One region of the Paeniglutamicibacter sp. NPDC091659 genome, then DNA from elsewhere that is predicted to be linked to it. Evidence: predicted binding sites of a transcription regulator. Region 1 holds the regulator's gene; the other holds the start of a gene.
What was found. Region 1 encodes HrcA, which represses chaperone genes, less so after heat shock. Its sites were predicted from a motif close to TTNGCACTCGNNNNNNNCGAGTGCNAA; they were not measured.
Positions count from the first base shown of each region.

Region 2: a site for HrcA is predicted at 1,949-1,975, ahead of groL (chaperonin GroEL). Genes of this name have one in related genera too.

Region 1 is NZ_JBIVTO010000002.1:148,405-157,977, forward strand. It holds gene lepA (translation elongation factor 4) at 1-1,092, shown strand, start outside; gene hemW (radical SAM family heme chaperone HemW) at 1,095-2,324, shown strand; gene ACIQLF_RS05565 (DUF4870 domain-containing protein) at 2,646-3,062, opposite strand; gene ACIQLF_RS05570 (DUF3097 domain-containing protein) at 3,294-4,157, opposite strand; gene hrcA (heat-inducible transcriptional repressor HrcA) at 4,372-5,385, shown strand; gene dnaJ (molecular chaperone DnaJ) at 5,436-6,566, shown strand; gene ACIQLF_RS05585 (16S rRNA (uracil(1498)-N(3))-methyltransferase) at 6,563-7,366, shown strand; gene ACIQLF_RS05590 (GerMN domain-containing protein) at 7,508-8,455, opposite strand; gene ACIQLF_RS05595 (PhoH family protein) at 8,764-9,573, shown strand, end outside.
Region 2 is NZ_JBIVTO010000010.1:110,383-119,955, forward strand. It holds gene ACIQLF_RS17175 (DUF4031 domain-containing protein) at 1-36, shown strand, start outside; gene groL (chaperonin GroEL) at 143-1,771, opposite strand; gene ACIQLF_RS17185 (LytR C-terminal domain-containing protein) at 2,051-2,698, opposite strand; gene ACIQLF_RS17190 (DUF3263 domain-containing protein) at 2,793-3,089, opposite strand; gene ACIQLF_RS17195 (uracil-DNA glycosylase) at 3,219-3,992, shown strand; gene ACIQLF_RS17200 (threonine/serine exporter family protein) at 3,989-5,731, opposite strand; gene ACIQLF_RS17205 (LLM class flavin-dependent oxidoreductase) at 5,930-6,985, shown strand; tRNA gene ACIQLF_RS17210 (tRNA-Val) at 7,055-7,131, opposite strand; gene ACIQLF_RS17215 (GNAT family N-acetyltransferase) at 7,637-8,209, shown strand; gene ACIQLF_RS17220 (VOC family protein) at 8,345-9,151, shown strand; gene ACIQLF_RS17225 (acetyl-CoA hydrolase/transferase family protein) at 9,174-9,573, opposite strand, start outside.

The DNA.
Region 1 (9,573 bases):
GGCGTTTCCTCACCGGAACCGGTTCCCTCCAAGGGCCTTGGTGTCGGCGAGGTCGGCTACCTGATCACCGGCGTGAAGGACGTGCGCCAGTCAAAGGTCGGTGACACGGTCACCAACTTCGCCAAGCCGGCGGAGAAGTCTCTGGGCGGTTACCAGGACCCGAAGCCGATGGTGTTCTCGGGCCTGTACCCGATCGATGGTTCGGATTACCCGGCCCTGCGCGATGCGCTGGACAAGCTACAGCTCAACGATGCAGCCCTGACGTACGTCCCGGAGACCTCCGTGGCACTGGGCTTCGGCTTCCGCGTTGGTTTCCTGGGGCTTTTGCACCTGGAAATCACCCGCGAACGCCTCGAGGCGGAGTTCAACCTCGACTTGATCTCGACCGCACCGAACGTGGTGTACGAGGTCATGACCGATGACAAGAAGCTGCGTACAGTGACCAATCCGAGCGAATTCCCCGACGGGAAGATCCTCGAGGTCCACGAGCCAATGGTTGCTGCAACCATTTTGGCACCGCACGAATTTGTCGGCGCCATCATGGAACTATGCCAGTCACGCCGAGGCGTCATGCGCGGCATGGACTACCTCTCCGAGGAACGCGTGGAGATCCGTTACTGGCTTCCGCTGGCAGAGATCGTCTTCGACTTCTTCGACGTGCTGAAGTCCAAGACCCGCGGCTACGCCTCGCTGGACTGGAAGGCCGACGGCGAACAGATCTCGGATCTGGTCAAGGTCGACATCCTGCTCCAGGGTGAACAGGTCGATGCGTTCAGTGCGGTTACCCACCGTGACAAGGCCTACGCGTACGGAACCATGATGACCTCGAAGCTGCGCGAGCTGATTCCCCGCCAGCAGTTCGAGGTGCCCATCCAGGCAGCCATCGGTTCACGCATCATTGCCCGCGAAAGCATCCGCGCCATCCGCAAGGACGTCCTGGCCAAGTGCTACGGCGGCGACATTTCCCGTAAGCGCAAGCTGCTGGAAAAGCAGAAGGCCGGCAAGAAGCGGATGAAGATGGTTGGCCGCGTGGAGGTTCCCCAGGAAGCCTTCATCGTTGCCCTTTCGTCCGACGAGCCCAAGAAGAAGTAACAATGCCAGGTGCTTTGCCCCTCGGGGATCCGGCACCATCGGACGGGTTGCTTCCGGCAATCTGCGCCGATGGTGCCGTGGACCGGACCTTTTCGGTCTACGTCCACATTCCGTTCTGCGCCGTGCGCTGCGGATACTGCGACTTCAACACGTACACGGCCCACGAGCTCGGCTCGGGTTCCAGCCAGGACACCTACGCCGAGGCCGTCTCCTCGGAGATCGCCTTCGGCGCCAAGGTCCTGGAGGAATCCGGCGTGCCGCGGCGCAGCGTGTCCACCGTCTTCTTCGGCGGCGGAACGCCCACGTTGCTGCCCGCCGAGGACCTGGTCCGCGTGCTGCGTGAGATCCGCACCCAATGGGACCTTGCTCCCGACGCGGAAATCACCACCGAGGCGAACCCGGATTCGGTGACGCCCGAGTCCCTGCAGCTGCTGGCCGACGGCGGATTCACCCGCGTGTCGATCGGCATGCAGTCCGCTGTCCCGCACGTCCTGAAAACCCTTGACCGCACGCACAACCCCGAGCGGGTCGGCCTTGCCGTGCAATGGGCGAAGGCTGCGGGCCTGCAGGTGAGTGTCGACTTGATCTACGGCACGCCGGGGGAGTCGATCGAGGATTGGCGCACCAGCGTCAACACCGCGCTCAGCTACGACCCCGACCACATCTCCGCCTACGCGCTGATCATCGAGGAGGGCACCCGGCTTGCCGGGCAGATCCGCCGCGGCGAGGTAGCGAACATCGACGATGACGACCACGCCGACAAGTACCTGATCGCCGACGAGCTTTTCGCCGCTGCCGGTTACAACTGGTACGAGGTCAGCAACTGGTCGAAGGACGAAAGCAGCCGCTGCCTGCACAACCTTGCCTACTGGCGGGGTGGCGACTGGTGGGGCGCGGGCCCCGGGGCGCACTCCCACGTGGGCGGGCTGCGTTGGTGGAACGTCAAGCACCCGGCCGCGTACCAGCAGCGCATCGACGCGGGCACCTCGCCCGCCGCGGGGCGTGAAACCCCGGACGAGGACGCACGCTACCTGGAACGGGCCATGCTGTTGACCCGCATCGTCGACGGCATGGACACCGCCGAGCTGAATCCCGAGGGCCGGCAGGCAATTGCCGGCTTGATTGCCGACGGCTTGGTGGTCCCGGAGGCGGCATTCGCCAAAAAGGTCGTTCTGACGCTGCAGGGTCGGTTGTTGGCCGATGCCGTGTTGCGCAGGCTGCTGGATTTCTAGGAACCGCCGCGCAGCGAAAGCGGGTGGAACCCACAAAGGTGGGTGGCGGGTTGGATGAATTTCCAACCCACCACCCACCTTTGTCATTTGGAAAAGGCGGCCTGGCCGACCCGCTTGTTCAATCCGGGGCGAAGCGTCGAGCCACGTGGACCAAGCGTCGACAGCGGTTGTCCACGGCCTGCAGGTCCCCCCCCGTCGGCGTCTTCGGCGCCGGCCGCGGATTCGCGTTCGGTGCGGCCCGCATCCAAGTCGGCCCGGTAGCTGGCAACGGAAAAGGGCACTGCCTTTCGGCAATGCCCTGGGTTTCCGGCAGGCTCTTTGCTACTTGAACAGCCGAAGGTTGAGCGGGTAGCGGTAGGGGCGGGACTTGTTCGCGTTGATGCCCGCCTTGACGCCGCTGACGGTGAGGAAGATCCAGATTGCGACCACGAGAACCGCGAAGACCCACCCGACGACGGGAATCAGCGAGAGCAGGTTCAGCACCACGGCAATGACCGTGAGCGGGAATGTGAAGTTGAGTGCTTCCTTGGATTCCTGCGCCGTGAACGGCCCGCGCGAGCGGTACACGTAGTAGATGATGGCCGAGGGAACGCACCCAAGGATCGCGCCGAAGTGGGCGATGGTTGCCCACTGGCGGTCTTCGGTGGGTGTCAGTGGCAGCGGGGCGTCCGAAGAACCTTCGAATCGGTCCGGCTGGCCGTCGCCTGCGCCGGATGGCTGTCGTGCCTCATTGACCACTGCTGGTGTCCTCTTCGTTGCTGTTGGTGAATCGATGGACAGTTTATCGCCAATCCAACGGCTCCAATGCATCGAACCGTGGCTTTGGGCGCGTCCCGGCCGAAAGGTGAAAGGTTTTTCATGCAGCATGGACATCTTCAGGCTGTCCACGTGGCACGATCGGCGGGCAGGGTGAGCATTCTCACGGTCCGGACATTATTCCGGCCGGGCGCGTCGCGCGTGTGGCGACAACTACTCGGGTCCGTGGTCGCCTGCCGTAAGGAAGTCGATGACCTCTTCAACGCGGCCCAAAAGCGATGGTTCCAGATCGGCGTAGCTTCGCACCTGCCCCAGGATGCGTTCCCACCCCTGCGCCACGTCGACCTGTTCCTGGTGCGGCCAGCCCAGGCCCTTGAGGATGCCGGTTTTCCAGTCGGTTCCGCGCGGCACCACAGGCCATGCCCTGATGCCCAGCACCGTGGGGCGGACGGCTTGCCACACGTCGACATACGGGTGGCCGACAATCAGCACGTTGCCCGCGGCACCTGGCACGCGCATTGCCTCGGCGGCGATCTTCGCCTCCTTGGTGCCGGACACCAGGTGGTCGACGAGGATTCCGAGCTTGCGCTGCGGGCCGGGTGAGAAGTCGCGGATGGCGGCAGCCAAGTCATCGACACCATGCAGCGGCTCCACGACGATGCCCTCCACCCGCAGGTCATGGCCCCAGACTTTTTCGACCAGCTGGGCGTCGTGCTTGCCTTCGACCCAAATGCGGCTTGCCCGGGCGGTGCGGGCCCGCAGGTCGGTGACCATGCGCGAACCCGATGCGCTGCGCGCGGTGCCCTGGTTGGCCGGCGGCGCGGCGACCGGTTCGGTGATTTCCACGGGTTCCCCTTCGAGCAGGAAGCCGAAGCCCGTGCGGAAAGACTTCGTCCGGCCCGCACGGTCCTCCAGGGCCATGACGCGCATGCCGCCGGATTTTTCCATGCGGACGACTTCTCCCACCCACCCGCTTTCGACGTCCTCGAGGAGCAGGCCCAGGCGCAGTGGAACCTTGCGGAGCTGTCGTCGTACGGGGGCGCTCATGTCTTGGGCGCCCCAGGTGTAATTGGTCATGGTTTCACTTTCCGGTGCCGATGGTCGCGTGCCGCGGCGGTGAGACGTGTGGTGAACGCGGCATCACCGTGTTTGAACAAACCATGCTAACAACCCAGCCGGACGTATTAGACTTAGCACTTGGACATGTCGAGTGCTAAATGCCGCAACTTCACGGGTCCCGGCGCCCCGATGCGTCGTCGACCGTATCAATCTGGTAGTCAGGAGGGTAAGAATGACCGAACCGCGCAGGCTTGAGGTCCTCCGAGCCATCGTTGAAGACTATGTGAAGTCACGTGAACCGGTGGGTTCGCGGGCCCTGCTGGAGCGTCACAACCTCGGGGTCTCGGCCGCGACCATCCGCAACGACATGGCATCGCTTGAGGAAGAGGGCTTCATCGTCGCCCCGCACACTTCCTCCGGGCGGATTCCCACCGAAAAGGGCTACCGCCACTTCGTGGACCAAATCGGCGACATCAAGCCGCTCTCGCCGGCCGAACGACGTGCCATAGCCGCACTGATCGAAGGGTCGCACGACCTCAACGAGGTCCTCGAAAACACCGTCCGCCTGCTGGCCAGCATCACGCAGCAGGTGGCGCTCATCCAGGTGCCGCATTACTCGAACGCCACGGTCCGCCACATCGAGCTGGTGGGCCTTGGCGCCGGGCAGACACTCGTTGTCCTGATTGCCTCCAGCGGCAAGGTCGAGCAACGGGTCATACTCTTGCCCCCGGACACCAGCGAGGAAGACCTCCAGCGCCTGCGCGCGGTGTTCCTCGCCGTGTTGGACAACCGCCCCATCGCCGATGTCTCGAAACTCTGCGGGGGCCCCACCGATTTGGTCGAACCACGGTTGCTGCATGCGGCACGGGCCGTCGCGGAGTCGTTGGCTGCCCTGGCGCGCAACAACACCGTGGACCGCATGGTCATGGCCGGCACCGCCAACCTGGCCCGCGCAAACCGCGACTTCCCGTTGAGCATCACCCCGGTCCTTGAGGCGCTCGAGGAACAGGTGGTCCTGCTGCGGCTGTTCTCCGAACTCGAGCAGGACGCCCACGGGATCGCGGTGGGTATCGGCACCGAAAACCAGTACGGCGCGCTGACCGAGGCCTCGGTGGTCGCCACGGGTTACGGGCCGGGCGAACAGTCGATGATCGGCGTGTTGGGCCCGACGCGCATGAACTACCCCACCTCGATGGCCGCCGTGCGCGCCGTCGCCAGATATCTTTCCCGGATCCTGGCCGGCTAACGCTTCGGCCATTGTCAATTTTTGAAGTACGAAAGGACACAGCGAGCACTGTGAGCACTCACTACGAAGTTCTGGGCGTCAGCAAGGACGCCACGGGCGAAGAGATCAAGAAGGCCTACCGAAAATTGGCCCGCAAGCTGCACCCCGATGTGAACCCGGGGGAGGACGCCTCCGAGCAGTTCAAGCAGGTGACCCACGCCTATGAGGTGCTCGCCGACGCGGACAAGCGCGCGAACTACGACGCCACGGGCAACGAGAACGGCACGGGCCAGACCGGTTTCGGCGGAGGCGGCGGCTTCGGCGGCGGCTTCGGGGACATCTTCGAGCAGTTCTTCGGCGGCGGCCAGGCCCAGGGCCCGGCCTCGCGCACGCAGCGCGGACGCGACGCACTGATCACCGCGACCATCGACCTTGCCGATGCGGTGGCCGGCACGGTGTACCCGCTGGAGATGGAAACCGCCGTCACCTGCCCCACCTGCGAGGGCACCTGCTGCCGCAAGGGCACCTCGCCCGTCACCTGCAGCATCTGCCACGGCGCCGGCCAGGTCCAGCGTCCGGTCCGTTCCTTCCTGGGCCAGATGATGACCGTCGAGACCTGTGCGGCCTGCCGCGGCTTCGGCACCACCATCCCCGACCCGTGCATCGACTGCAGCGGCCAGGGCCGCATCCGCGAACGCATCTCCAAGCAGCTCAAGGTCCCCGCCGGCGTTGCCAGCGGCACCCGCATCCACCTGGCCGGCCAGGGCGAGGCGGGCCCCGGCGGCGGCCCCAACGGCGACCTGTACGTGGAGATCGAGGTGCGCCGCCACAAGGTCTTCGAACGCGAGGGCGTCGACCTGCACGCACGCATGAACGTCCCGATGACCGCGGCCGCGCTCGGCGCGGACCTGAAGCTGGAGACCTTCGACGGCACCCAGGTCATCGAGGTCGAATCCGGCGCCCAGTCCGGCGACACCGTCCGCCTGGCCGGCTACGGCGTTCCGCGCCTGCGCGGCGGCAAGCGCGGCGACATCATCGTGCACCTGCACGTCGAGACCCCGACCAAGGTCGACGCGGCGCAGCGCGAGCTGCTCGAGCAGCTGGCCAAGCTGCGCGGCGAGGAATTCGCCGAGGGGCGCATGGAAAACAGCGGCGGTATGTTCTCCCGCCTGCGCGGCAAGCTCGGCAACCTGGGCTCATGAGCAACCAGTGCTTCTTCATGGAGCGCGGTTCCCTCGGCGACCCCGCCGTGGGAACCGTCCTCACCCTTGAGGGGCCCGAGGCCCACCACGCGGTGAACGTGAAGCGCGTGCGCAGCGGGGAGATGATCGACCTGGTCGACGGCACCGGTGTGCGCGCAAGCGTCGAGGTGCTGGACACCGACAAGGCCACGCTGCGTGCCACGGTTGCCTCCGTCGAGCACGAGGCGGTCCTGCCGGTCCGCATCACCCTGGTGCAGGCGCTGGCCAAGGGCGACCGCGACCTGCAGGCCGTCGAGTCCGCGGTGGAACTCGGCATCGACGCGGTGCGCCCCTGGCAGTCCGAACGCGCCATCGTGCGCTGGAACGAGGCCAAGGCCGCCAAGGCCCTGGGCAAGTGGGAGGCGACGGTGCTCAGCGCGCTGAAGCAATCCAGGCGCACGTTCCTGCCGGAGGTCCTGCCGATGGTTTCCACCCCGGCGCTGGCCAAGTCCATGGCGGACGCGGCGGACGCAGGGAGACCGGTGCTGGTGCTGGTGCTTCACGAACGCGGGGCCAACTCGGTGGCCGACGTCGTCGGCGCCTGGGCCGCCGAGCACGCCGTGGCACTGGCCTCCGGGGAGAACCCGCGCGCGGAAGTCCACTTGGTCGTGGGACCCGAGGGCGGGATTTCCGACAACGAGATCGACCAGTTCCTGGCCGCCGGCGCCAATGTGGCCCTGCTGGGCCGGCACGTGCTGCGCGCCTCGACCGCCGGGCCCGCGGCCCTGGTGCTCGTCAGGCACCTGCTCGGACAGCTCTGACCCGTAAGAAGTCTTGAAGCTGCACGGCCACAGGCACAAGGATCCCTGTGCTGTTCCTCCCGGTCCATCGGGAAGGGGGAACAACACAGGGATCCTTGCGTTGGCAGCGGTGCGTCGGGCCGTGTTTGGCGGGCGGTGCGGCTACTCCGTCACCGTGAAGTCCTTGGATTCGAGGGCGATCCGCTTGTCCGTGGTCGCATCGACGCCCCATGCCGTGAATGTGTACTCGCCGGCCCCCAGCTCGTGGCTGAAGGAAAACTCGTTGGTGTCCCGGGATTCGCTGCCCGCGGGCAGCTGGCCGGAGGCGACGGGCTCGGTCGACTCGCTCTTGATGCCCAGCGGGTTCGTGGCCTTCTTCCGCCGGATCTCCCAGAACTCCCCGCCGGAGAAACTCGCGCTCAGGCCGCGGAAGTTCACGCTGCCGGCGGGCACGGAACTGCCGGCCTGCGGGTCGATGACCCACAGCGGCGCCGCAAGCGTGGCGTCGCGGGTGAAGGTCTGGTCCAGAGGAATCTGGCCGAAGGCCAGGAAGTCGCTCGATCCGTCGACCTGGATCCGCACGCTTGGCTCGATGCCGTCGGAGAGGATGCCGGCGTTGGCCGCGGCGGCAGTGGCCGTGTACACCAATTGCGCGATCGACCGTTCCGCGAGGCCGCGATCCAGCGATGCACCGAACGCCTTTTTGCCCAGGTCGATGGTGATCAGGTTCTGCGGGCTCACCGAGGCCCCGATCGAGGTGCTCGGACGCCACAGGTTGAAGTAGTCGGTGTCACGCGGCTTCGAGGACAGCATGTAGCGCACCGCTGCGGCGATCGGATCGCCGGCCCCGGGGATCTGCACGAATTCCCGGTAGAGACGCACCGTGCCGTCCGATTCCGAGAGCCAGTAGACGGGCATGCTCCGGTCGGTGCTCAACGCTTCCATGCCGACAGCCGACAACGGGGCAACCGAATGGGTGTCGGTGTTCGATGCGGGCATCGAGAACTGTTCGGCGCCGGTCCCCAGGCCGCAGGAGGCCGTGGTTCCAAGCAACGCCATGAGCGCCAAGGCCGCAATGCGGGAATGGGCGGTGCGACGGGAACGGGACATCGGAAATAGTGGCTCTCTGGGAGAAAGGGAACTGAAAACATGGGTGGAGCAGCATCGGGGGAGACGATGAACTTCCCCAGCCTTGCACAAAAAACCGGTCAGAGGGGGTTTCGATCCGGGTTTTGCGGGGACTGTTGCCTGATTGATATGTTCCCGGGCGGGCAGACGGGCCTGCAGCGCGCCAATGGCCGGTGCCACAAGGGCAGGATAAGATGGACGAGGTGCAGGGACCATTGGCCGCGGAAGGACCGCAGGCCTTAGTTGCCCACACAGATTGCGGAGGCGGCAACAGTCGTATGGATCCAGAGATGAGCCAATCAGGGCAGCCACGGGAAACCGATGCGCTGGTCAGTTTCGACAGTTCCGACCAGATGGTCGCCACCCTGGGTGCACATGATGAACTCTTGCGCGTCATCGGCGGTGCCTACCCGGGCGTTGACCTGCACGCCCGCGGCAACGACCTGCGGGTCACCGGCGAACCGGGCGCCGCACACCGTGCCCTGCGGGTGATCACCGAGGCCCGCACGCTCGCGGCCAACGGCACCCGGATTTCCGCGCAGACCATCGAACAACTGGTGCGCATGCTCGAGGGCTCCGGAGCCGGCGACGCCCAGTCCGTGCTCGGGCTGAAGATCCTCTCCGGCCGAGGCAAGGCCATCCGGCCCAAGACGGTGAACCAGAAGTCCTACGTCGACGCCATCGACGAGAACACCGTGATCTTCGGCATAGGTCCCGCGGGCACCGGCAAGACCTACCTGGCGATGGCCAAGGCCGTCGCGGCGCTGCAGGCCAAGGAGGTCAGCCGGATCATCCTGACCCGCCCCGCCGTGGAGGCCGGGGAGAAGCTCGGCTTCCTGCCCGGCACCCTGACCGACAAGATCGACCCGTACCTGCGCCCGCTCTACGACGCCCTGCATGACATGCTGGAGCCGGATTCGATCCCGCGCCTGCTGGCCGCCGGCACCATCGAGGTCGCACCGCTGGCCTACATGCGCGGACGCACGCTCAACGACGCTTTCATCATCCTCGACGAGGCGCAGAACACCACGCCCGAACAGATGAAGATGTTCCTCACCCGGTTGGGCTTCGGCTCCAAGATCGTGGTCACCGGCGACATC
Region 2 (9,573 bases), on a different contig from region 1:
GAAGTCGAGCGCCTGGAGCGCCCCGAACCTGCCTGACGGCTTGGTTCCCGGTTGTTAAAAGCGGCGGACCGCGGAACACCATTCCCCAAGGGGAACGTGTTCCGCGGTCCGCGCGGTATTGCCAGGGGTGCTGCAGGGGGGATTAGAATCCGCCCATGCCACCCATGTCGTCGCCGCCACCTACTGCTGCGCCAGCCGGAACCGGCTTGTCAGCAACAACTGCTTCGGTGGTGAGGAACAGGCCGGCGATCGAGGCGGCGTTCTGCAGTGCAGAGCGGGTCACCTTTACCGGGTCGTTCACGCCTGCAGCCAACAGGTCCTCGTAGACGCCGGTGGCGGCGTTCAGGCCGTGACCGGCCGGCAGGCCCTTGACCTTGTCGGCGACAACGCCCGGCTCCATGCCGGCGTTGAAGGCGATCTGCTTCAGCGGTGCTTCGATGGCAACGCGAACGATGTTCGCACCGGTTGCCTCGTCGCCCGTCAGGTTCAGCTTGGCGAATGCAGCAGCGCCAGCCTGGATGAGGGCCACGCCGCCACCGGCAACGATGCCTTCTTCAACGGCTGCCTTGGCGTTGCGCACTGCATCTTCGATGCGGTGCTTGCGTTCCTTGAGCTCGACCTCGGTTGCGGCACCGGCCTTGATGACTGCAACGCCGCCGGCCAGCTTGGCCAGGCGTTCCTGCAGCTTCTCGCGGTCGTAGTCCGAATCGGTGTTCTCGATCTCGGCGCGGATCTGGTTCACGCGGCCGGCGATTTCCTCGGCGTCGCCTGCACCCTCGACGATGGTGGTCTCGTCCTTGGTGACAACTACCTTGCGGGCGGAGCCCAGCAGGTCGATGGTGGCGTTTTCGAGCTTCAGGCCGATTTCCTCGGAGATGACCTGGCCACCGGTGAGGATGGCGATGTCGGCCAGCATGGCCTTGCGGCGGTCGCCGAAGCCCGGAGCCTTGACGGCGACGGACTTGAACAGGCCACGGATCTTGTTCACGATCAGGGTCGCAAGGGCTTCGCCCTCGATGTCCTCTGCGATGATCAGCAGCGGCTTGTTCGACTGCATGACCTTCTCCAGGATGGAGACCATGTCCTTGACGTTGGTGATCTTCGAGTTGACGATCAGGATGTACGGATCCTCAAGGACCGTTTCCTGGCGCTCGTTGTCGGTCACGAAGTAGGCGGAGATGTAGCCCTTGTCGAAGCGCATGCCCTCGGTGAGCTCAAGCTCGAGACCGAAGGTGTTCGACTCCTCGACGGTGATGACACCTTCCTTGCCGACCTTGTCCAGTGCCTCGGCGATCAGTGCGCCGATTTCTTCATCACCGGCGGAGATCGAGGCGGTGGCCGCGATCTCTTCCTTGGTTTCGATTTCCTTGGCGGAAGCCAGCAGCTCGACGGTGACGGCCTCGACGGCCTTCTCGATGCCGCGCTTCAGGGACAGCGGGTCGGCGCCGGCGGCAACGTTGCGCAGGCCTTCCTTGACCAGTGCCTGGGCCAGGACGGTGGCGGTGGTGGTGCCGTCGCCAGCAACGTCGTCGGTCTTCTTGGCAACTTCCTTGACGAGCTCTGCACCGATCTTTTCGAACGGATCCTCGAGCTCGATCTCCTTGGCGATGGAGACACCGTCGTTGGTGATCGTGGGGGCGCCCCACTTCTTTTCCAGAACGACGTTGCGTCCACGCGGGCCGAGCGTTACCTTGACGGCGTCGGCCAGAATGTTCAGGCCGCGCTCAAGGCCGCGGCGTGCTTCCTCATCAAATGCAATGATCTTGGCCATAGCGGCTATGTCCTTTCGGGACGTTCATGCGTATCTACGACCGGAGGCAACGCCCGCGACGGACGAATGTTCCCCGATGTCATGGGACGATCGTGAAACATTCTCGCTGCTCTGGTCCAGGACTCACTCAAACACAGACTCCGGACCGCATGGATTCGCTTCGAAACTTCGATCGAATTAGCAGTCGGAACTCGTGAGTGCTAATACAAATCTTGGCACTCAAGCATGGAGAGTGCAAGCTGTACGCGTTAGCCCAGAGCATAGCGCGCAATGCGGCGCTTAGCGGAAGGTGTTTCCCAGGACCACGGCAATGCTGCCCGGGATATTGGTGGTCTTGACTACCGAGCTGATTCCAAGCTCCTTGGCCGCCTGCTCGGCGGTGGCGCGGCTGGCCTCGTCGCGGTAGTAAACCGTGGAATAGGTGACCTGCTTGCTCCAGTTTGCGGCCGAGACGTTGGTGAATCCCGCGTTCAAAAGCGTGGTTCGAACGGTGCCGGCAAGTCCCACCTTTTTGGCGCCGTTGTAGACACCCACCTTCATCGAAAGGTCGGCCGCTCCGCTGAGGCCCGATTCGCTTTCGCTGGGGACGGCATCCGTTTCGCTGGGTTCCGCCGAGGATGAGGGCTCGTCCGAGGCCTTGGAGCTTTCGGATTCCGTCGCCGAAGCCTTCGAACCCGAGGACTCGGAGCTGCTTGCCGCCACGTTTGCCGGGGACTTGCCACCTCCGTCGTTCAGGAGCTTGGGCAATGCCGTGAAGGAAAACACTCCGAGCAGCAGGGCAACGGCACCGAAGACCATCAGCCAACGGAGGCCCGGGCGCGCGCCACCGGCAGATGCGGAAGCCGCCCAGCCATCGGCGCGGTGTGAGCCACTGCGGTTGCTGAACTCTGGGACGCGATCAAATTCATCGCGCGGATAGTTGGTCATGCCCGTCCTCGGTGATGTGTCTAGCTTTGGGGGCACACGCGGATACAAGGGTGCAGGCGCGGTTGAAGAACAAAACCTTCAACCTGCGTTGCACTCAAGCCTCTGATTCAACCTTTTTGGCCGAACGTGCGCGGTGCCTCGTCGTTCGTAGTCTACGCAATCGTTTGACCAGCATAGGGTCATAAGCCAACGCGGCGTCCGTGTCGATCAGGGTGTTCAGCAGCTGGTAGTAGTTGGTTGCGGAGATGGAAAAGAGCTGGGCAATTGCCTGCTCCTTGGCACCGGCGTACTTCCACCACTGCCGCTCCAGCGTAAGGATCCGCTGGGAACGCTCGTCCAATTCACTGGATTCATCAAGCTCGAACTCAAGCCCAAGTGCCTCGGTTGACATCGCACACCCTCAACAATCCAGTTCCCCGCATGGTGAACCTCAACAAATTAGTTCAATGTAATTATTCTAACGCGGATCCGGTGCCCGTCATTTGCTACAAGGGGGGCCGTTTCGGCCACAATGGCTGCTATGGACACCGGAGAACCAACGCTCTTTGAGCTACCCGACGAACAACCCGACACCACCAGGTTCCCCTTCGACAAGGGCCTTGGCGATGCGGTTGCTGCTGGCCTGGTGGCCCCCGACTGGGCCGAAGCGCTGGCCCCTGTGGAAGGCAACCTCGTCGCCATCGCCAGGACCCTGGAGAAGCGCCGAAGCAACGGGGAGCACGTGCTTCCGGCACCTGGGAACATCTTGCGCGCCTTCCAGCAGCCCCTCTCAGCGGCCCGCGTGCTGGTCATGGGGCAGGATCCCTACCCCACGCCGGGGCATTCGGTGGGCCTGAGCTTTTCGACCCGGGCAACGGTAAACCCGCTTCCCCGAAGCCTCAAGAACATCTATGCCGAGCTGCACACCGACATGGGAATAATCACGCCGACCCACGGCGACCTTTCGGCGTGGGCCGCCCAGGGAGTGGTGTTGCTGAACCGCGTGCTCTCGGTCTGCGCCGGCGCAGCAGGCTCCCACCGCGGCATCGGGTGGGAAGCCGTCACCGACGCGGCGATCGACGCCCTTGCCGCCCGCGGTGGCCCGCTGGTTGCAATCCTCTGGGGCAAGGACGCCCAGGCGTTGGGCGACCGGTTGGGCGATACCCCGATCATTGCCTCGGCACACCCCTCGCCACTCTCGGCACGTCGCGGGTTCTTTGGGTCGCGCCCCTTCAGCCGAACCAACCAGCTGCTGGAAGCACAAGGGGCAACGCCCATTGACTGGTCGCTGCCCCCGGTAAGCCGCACGCGCTAGCGTCGGCGGATGCCGCTGCGTTCCCCGCTGACGGCACTGCCGGTGAACGGCCGCGCGAGGGTGTCCCCGAAGACCACGCCGCCGGCGATGGCCATCATGATGGTGAATGCCGTGAACATGTCGATCAGGGCCCCCGTCATGTCCTCTACGTCAAACACCAGTCCGTACATGGACCGGAAGATCATCAGGCCCGGCAGCAGGAACACGATGGCGGGGGCCGCAAGCACCAGCTGGGGCGCACGCATCCGGTGGGCAATGATACGGCCCGCCAAACCGATGAATGTGGCGGCCACGGCCGGAGCCGTCCGGTCCCCCACGCCCAGGGCTTGGATGCCCAGCAACAACAGGTAGCCAAGCAGCGCTATGGCCCCGGTGGGCAGCAGAAGGGTTCGGCTGGTCTGTTCGGTCACGGCACCCAGCACGACGGCCGCCGCGACCAGGACGACCAGCAGCCACCCCGGATACGCGATCTTGTCGATGGTCCGCACGTCGAGCTCCGGCGCCCCGGCCAATTGGCCAATCACCAGGGCAGTCATGATGCCCGTCAGGATTGCGGCGTAGCTGAGCCCCGCGGAGAAGAACCTGCCCGCCGCGGTCACGGGGAACCCGTTGATGGCATCCTGAAGCGCCGAAACGAACCTGGCCGAGGGCAACAGCAGGAGGATTCCGCCGGAAACCACCAGTGCCGGGTCAATCGGTGCATTCAGGGCATGGAACAGCACTGCGATGGCCGTGACAACGAAGGTGGATGCGGCAATGGAAAAGAAATCGGGGATGCGCCAACGTGAGGCGTACTTCGCGATCTGTCCAACCAAAAGCGAGGAGATGAATGCAATCGCGGCGCCCACCAAGGATCCGCCAATGAAGACAACGAACGCCGCGGCAAATCCGCCAGCAGCACCGGACACCATCCAACGCGGGAAGGGCTTGGGCTGCCGGGAGATTTCCCGAAGCCTGTCCACCGACTGCTGCCGGGTGACACCGCCGGCGACAATGTCGGAGACCAGTTGGTGCACGTATGTAAGTCCGGCAAAGTTGTTGGTCCACGAGCGCACGACGCGCAGCATGGAGTACGCCTCGCCCTCGGGCGGGGAGAAGTTCAGGTTGATCGACTGGTTCGTGATGTCCACGTCGATGTGCCGCAGGCCCAGGGCAGCAGTCACCGCGATGACGCTTGTCTCGACCTCCAGGGCGCCGGCCCCGTAGCGGAACATCGTTTCGGCCAGGTCCAGCGCAAATTCCAGGGTCTTGCGTGCCGAGGCGTCCTGCGCCGAGTTGACCTTCGGATTGGCATAGGGAGTGCCCCTGAGCCTGTCCACGATGCTGAACGCCTGGGTCGGCGGCGTATCCGAGGCAAGCCAGCGGGAAATCATGCGTCTGGCTGTGGGGTTGGCCCTCGGCGGCAGGGCCGGGGCCCCGCTGGGGGTCACACCGACCTGACCCGTTTGGGCGTTCAGTTTGTCTTGCACCGCTGGAGGCAATTTTGCCGGCTGCTCGGGCGCCTTCGGCGTCGGGCGCGGGGGCGTCGAGTGCTTCCCGTGGTCCGCCGTGCGCCTGCCGGGCACTGCAGGGTTTCCGGGGGCAGGCGACTGTTTCGGCGCCTCGGGCACGTTTGAATCAGTCGGGTCCACCAGTTTCATTTCCCGCGTATGTACCCGCCTGATGCTTGCGACGTGTGGATTTGGGTCTTCACCGGAGGGCACTGTTTTAGCGCCGTCCGGATCCTTGCCTGAAGACACGCTCACTCCTGTCGGTTGCGCCTTTTCACCCCCACCTTACAGCCGTATCTTGGGTATTTATCGAACGGGTTTCCTGGCTCACATTTTGCCCCGCGCACCGGCCTTCGGGGAGGGTCCCGGGAATATCGCCCGCGCCACCCGCGTTGAGCAAAAATAGATGCAAATGTATTCAAATCTTTGGAAGGCGAGCACTGCACCATGAGCGAAAACCACACCCCGCGCCGGCAACTTGAAATCGGCGTTGAGACATTCGGAGACATCACCGAGGATTCCGAAGGCCGTCTGTTGCACCCGGCGGAGGTCATTCGAAACGTTGTCGAGGAAGCCAAGGCCGCGGAAGCCGCGGGGCTGGACTTCTTCGGGGTCGGGGAGCACCATCGCGACGACTACTCGGTGTCGGCACCCGAGGTCGTCCTTGGCGCCATCGCCGGCGTGACCAAGAACATCCGTATGGGCTCCGCGGTCACTGTCCTGAGCTCCGACGATCCCGTTCGCGTCTACGAGCGTTTCGCCACGGTGGACGCGCTCTCCAACGGGCGCGCCGAGGTTATTCTGGGTCGCGGCTCCTTCATCGAGTCGTTCCCGCTTTTCGGCTATGAACTCTCCGACTACGAGATCCTCTTTGAAGAGAAGCTCGCCCTCTTTGCCAAGCTCCGCAAGTCCGAGCCCGTGACTTGGCAGGGACAAACCCGGTCCGCATTGCGCAACCAGAGCGTTTACCCTCCCATCGAATCCGGCAAGCTGGACACGTGGGTGGGCGTGGGCGGAAGCCCCGAGTCCGTTGTCCGGGCGGGACGCCACGGGTTGCCGCTCTTCCTGGCCATCATCGGCGGCGCCCCCATGGCCTTTGAACCGCTGACCCGCCTCTACAAGCGGTCGCTCGAGGAATTCGGCCACCCGGAGCAGAAGATCGGCGCGCACTTCCACGGTCTGGTCGCCGACACCGACGAAGAGGCCCTGGATCTGCTGTGGCCGCACTACAAGCGCACCATGGACCGTTTGGGTGCCGAGCGCGGGTGGCCGCCGGCGAGCCGCATTCGTTTCGAGGCTTCCGCGGCCCCGGAGGGCTCCCTCCTGGCCGGCGGCCCGGAAACGGTGGCCAAGAAGATCGCGGCCTTCGCCAAGGGGCTGGGCCTCTCACGCGTCGACATCAAGTACTCGAACGGGACGCTGCCGCACGAAACCATGATGCGCAGCATCGAATTGCTGGGCACCAAGGTCAAGCCGCTGGTCCTGGACATGCTCGACGACTAGGTCCGTCGGGGCGCGAGCACCCCATGGGCAAACGGAAAACCCCCGGCAAAAGCCGGGGGTTTTCCGTGTTGGTGGTTCTTAGCAGACTCGAACTGCTGACCTCTCGCGTGTGAGGCGAGCGCTCTAACCAACTGAGCTAAAGAACCGATTGATCCGCCCCGCGGGGGCGTACCTCACAAGGTTAGCCGAGGTGTGAGGTGCACACCAAATCGACGGGGCCGATCCGACCCCGGACTTCAACGCGCGGGCCAAGCACTTCGACCTTGAACCGCCTCACCCAAAAACCGGCCCGGCGGGCCCGGAAACCGCCGGAAACCGGCGCATGAATTTTCCGTAAAACACCGCCCGCACCCCGACATCTTCACAGGCTCCAAAAACCCCGTGAATTCGGGGATTTTCGGGGTTTCAAAACGTCGTGCGAGGCCGTTGGAATTTGTCCACCGGCTTGGCTCTTTCGAGCCGTGTTTACAAGAGGCCTACGCTCGGGTAATAATTTCTTTTGTCGTTTCCACGACGCCCAAAAACTGGGCCCTACAAGGAAGCTGCCGGGAGCCGCCGGCATCGGTCCCCTACCGGCCAAAGAACCGGCCCGGCGTAATCCCGGGAACCCCTTCTTTCGTTCGCTCTTTTTCACTTAGAGGACCGCTCCCAGTGCTTCCAACCATTGAGTACTCCCTGTCTTACGCTCCGCCCATGGGCGCCGAGCGCGATGCCCTGTCCGCACTCTGCCACACGCCCGATGCCCGCTGGCACGAGCGCATGGACCATGCCGAATTCGTCGTCACCGCCCTGCACGAAGGCACCCGCGTGGGCGTGGGAATCGTGCACACCTCGGTGACGGCACCCACCCAGGTCGAACGCCCGCTGGAGCTCGGCGGAATGTTCGTCCACCCCGCCTACCGCCGTCTGGGAATCCGCCAGCACATGGCCGATTCCCGACTCACCTATGCCCTCTCCATGGGCGGAACCCCCATTACGGTCATCGACAACCGCAACGAGGCTTCCTGGAGCTACTACGAGCGCTCGGCAAAGTGGACCCCGGAGCAGGAGTACACCGGGTGGTTCACCGGCCTGCCGATGACCATCTGGGTTGCCACCGAATCCTCCTGGTACCGCACCCGCATGGGCATGGATCCGTTGGTTCCCGCGCAGCCGAACGTCGTGCTGCCGACCGCACAGCCGCTGGTCCTTGGCCCGGACCAGGGCAACGCCGTTTCCGCCTAAGCCCCTACCTGTCTGGAGGCAGGAACCTTGGAAGGGCCGGATCCCGACAGGGAGCCGGCCCTTCCACCCGTTGCCCGGCGGTTTGGGCCGGGCGTAGGGTTGTCGACTACGACCGTCGCGACCCGAGGTGCCGTCATGAGCCAACGAAATTCCTATCCCGCCGGCGTGCCGTGCTGGGTGGAAACGTATCAATCCGACGTGGACGCCGCACTGGCCTTCTACGATTCCCTGTTCGACTGGCAGCCGTCCGGTCCCGGGCCGCTCGGCGGAGAAGGCTCAGAGGGACGCTACTACGTCGCCCGCATGCGGGGGCTCGATGTGGCGGGCATCGCCTCGCAGCCCGCCCCGGAGGTCCCCGTTGCGTGGCTGACCTCGATCGCCGTCGACAATGCCGATGCCTCGGCCGAGGCCGTCGTGCGGGCGGGCGGCACCGTGCTCGCCGGCCCCTTCGACGCCGCACCGGCCGGCCGCGCGGCCGTGGTTGCGGATCCCTCCGGGGCCGTCCACGGGCTGTGGGAGGCCGGCGACCGCGTCGGGGCCCGGCTGGTCAACGAGCCGGGGGCCTGGGCGATGAGCCAGCTTTCCACCCCCGACCCCATCTCCGCGGCGGCGTTCTATGCGGCGGTCTACGGCTGGACCACCCAGAGCTTTGGCGCGGGGGCCGGGGCTGCCATGCTTTTCCGGCTCCCGGGCTACGTGGGCGGCGAGCCGGAGCAGCCGGTCTCTCGCGAGGTGGTGGCCGTCATGGTCGCCGGTGACGGCCCGGCGCGGTGGACCCCGAACTTCTGGGTCGCCGACGCCGAAGCCACGGCGAACCACGCCGCCGGGCTCGGCGGGCGCGCCCTCACTCCGGCGTTCAAGACCCCTCCGGGCATGACCCTGGTCCTCGCGGACCCGCAAGGCGCAGTGTTCTCGGTGACGGGCGTGGGCGCGCGGCCCTAGCTCCGTTGCCCGGATCCGTCGGCTAGGCCGAAGCGGACCCCGGGCGCATGTCGCCGCTGTCGATGTAGCGCTGGTGCCAGCCGAGCGATTCGGTCAGCAGGTGCGGGGTGTGCTTGCCGTAGCTGCCCACTCGCGCACGGTCGAAGTAGTCCTGCAGCATCGGGCGGTACTCCGGGTGGGCGCACTTGTCGATGACCACCTGGGCGCGCATCTTCGGGGAAAGACCGCGCAGGTCGGCCAGTCCCTGCTCGGTAATCAGGATCATGGTGTCGTGCTCGGTGTGGTCCACGTGGCTGGCCATCGGGACAATGCCGGAGATCTTCCCGCCCTTGGCCGTCGACGGGGACATGAAGACCGAGAGGTAGCCGTTGCGGGCGAAGTCGCCCGAGCCGCCGATGCCGTTCATGACGTGCGAGCCGACC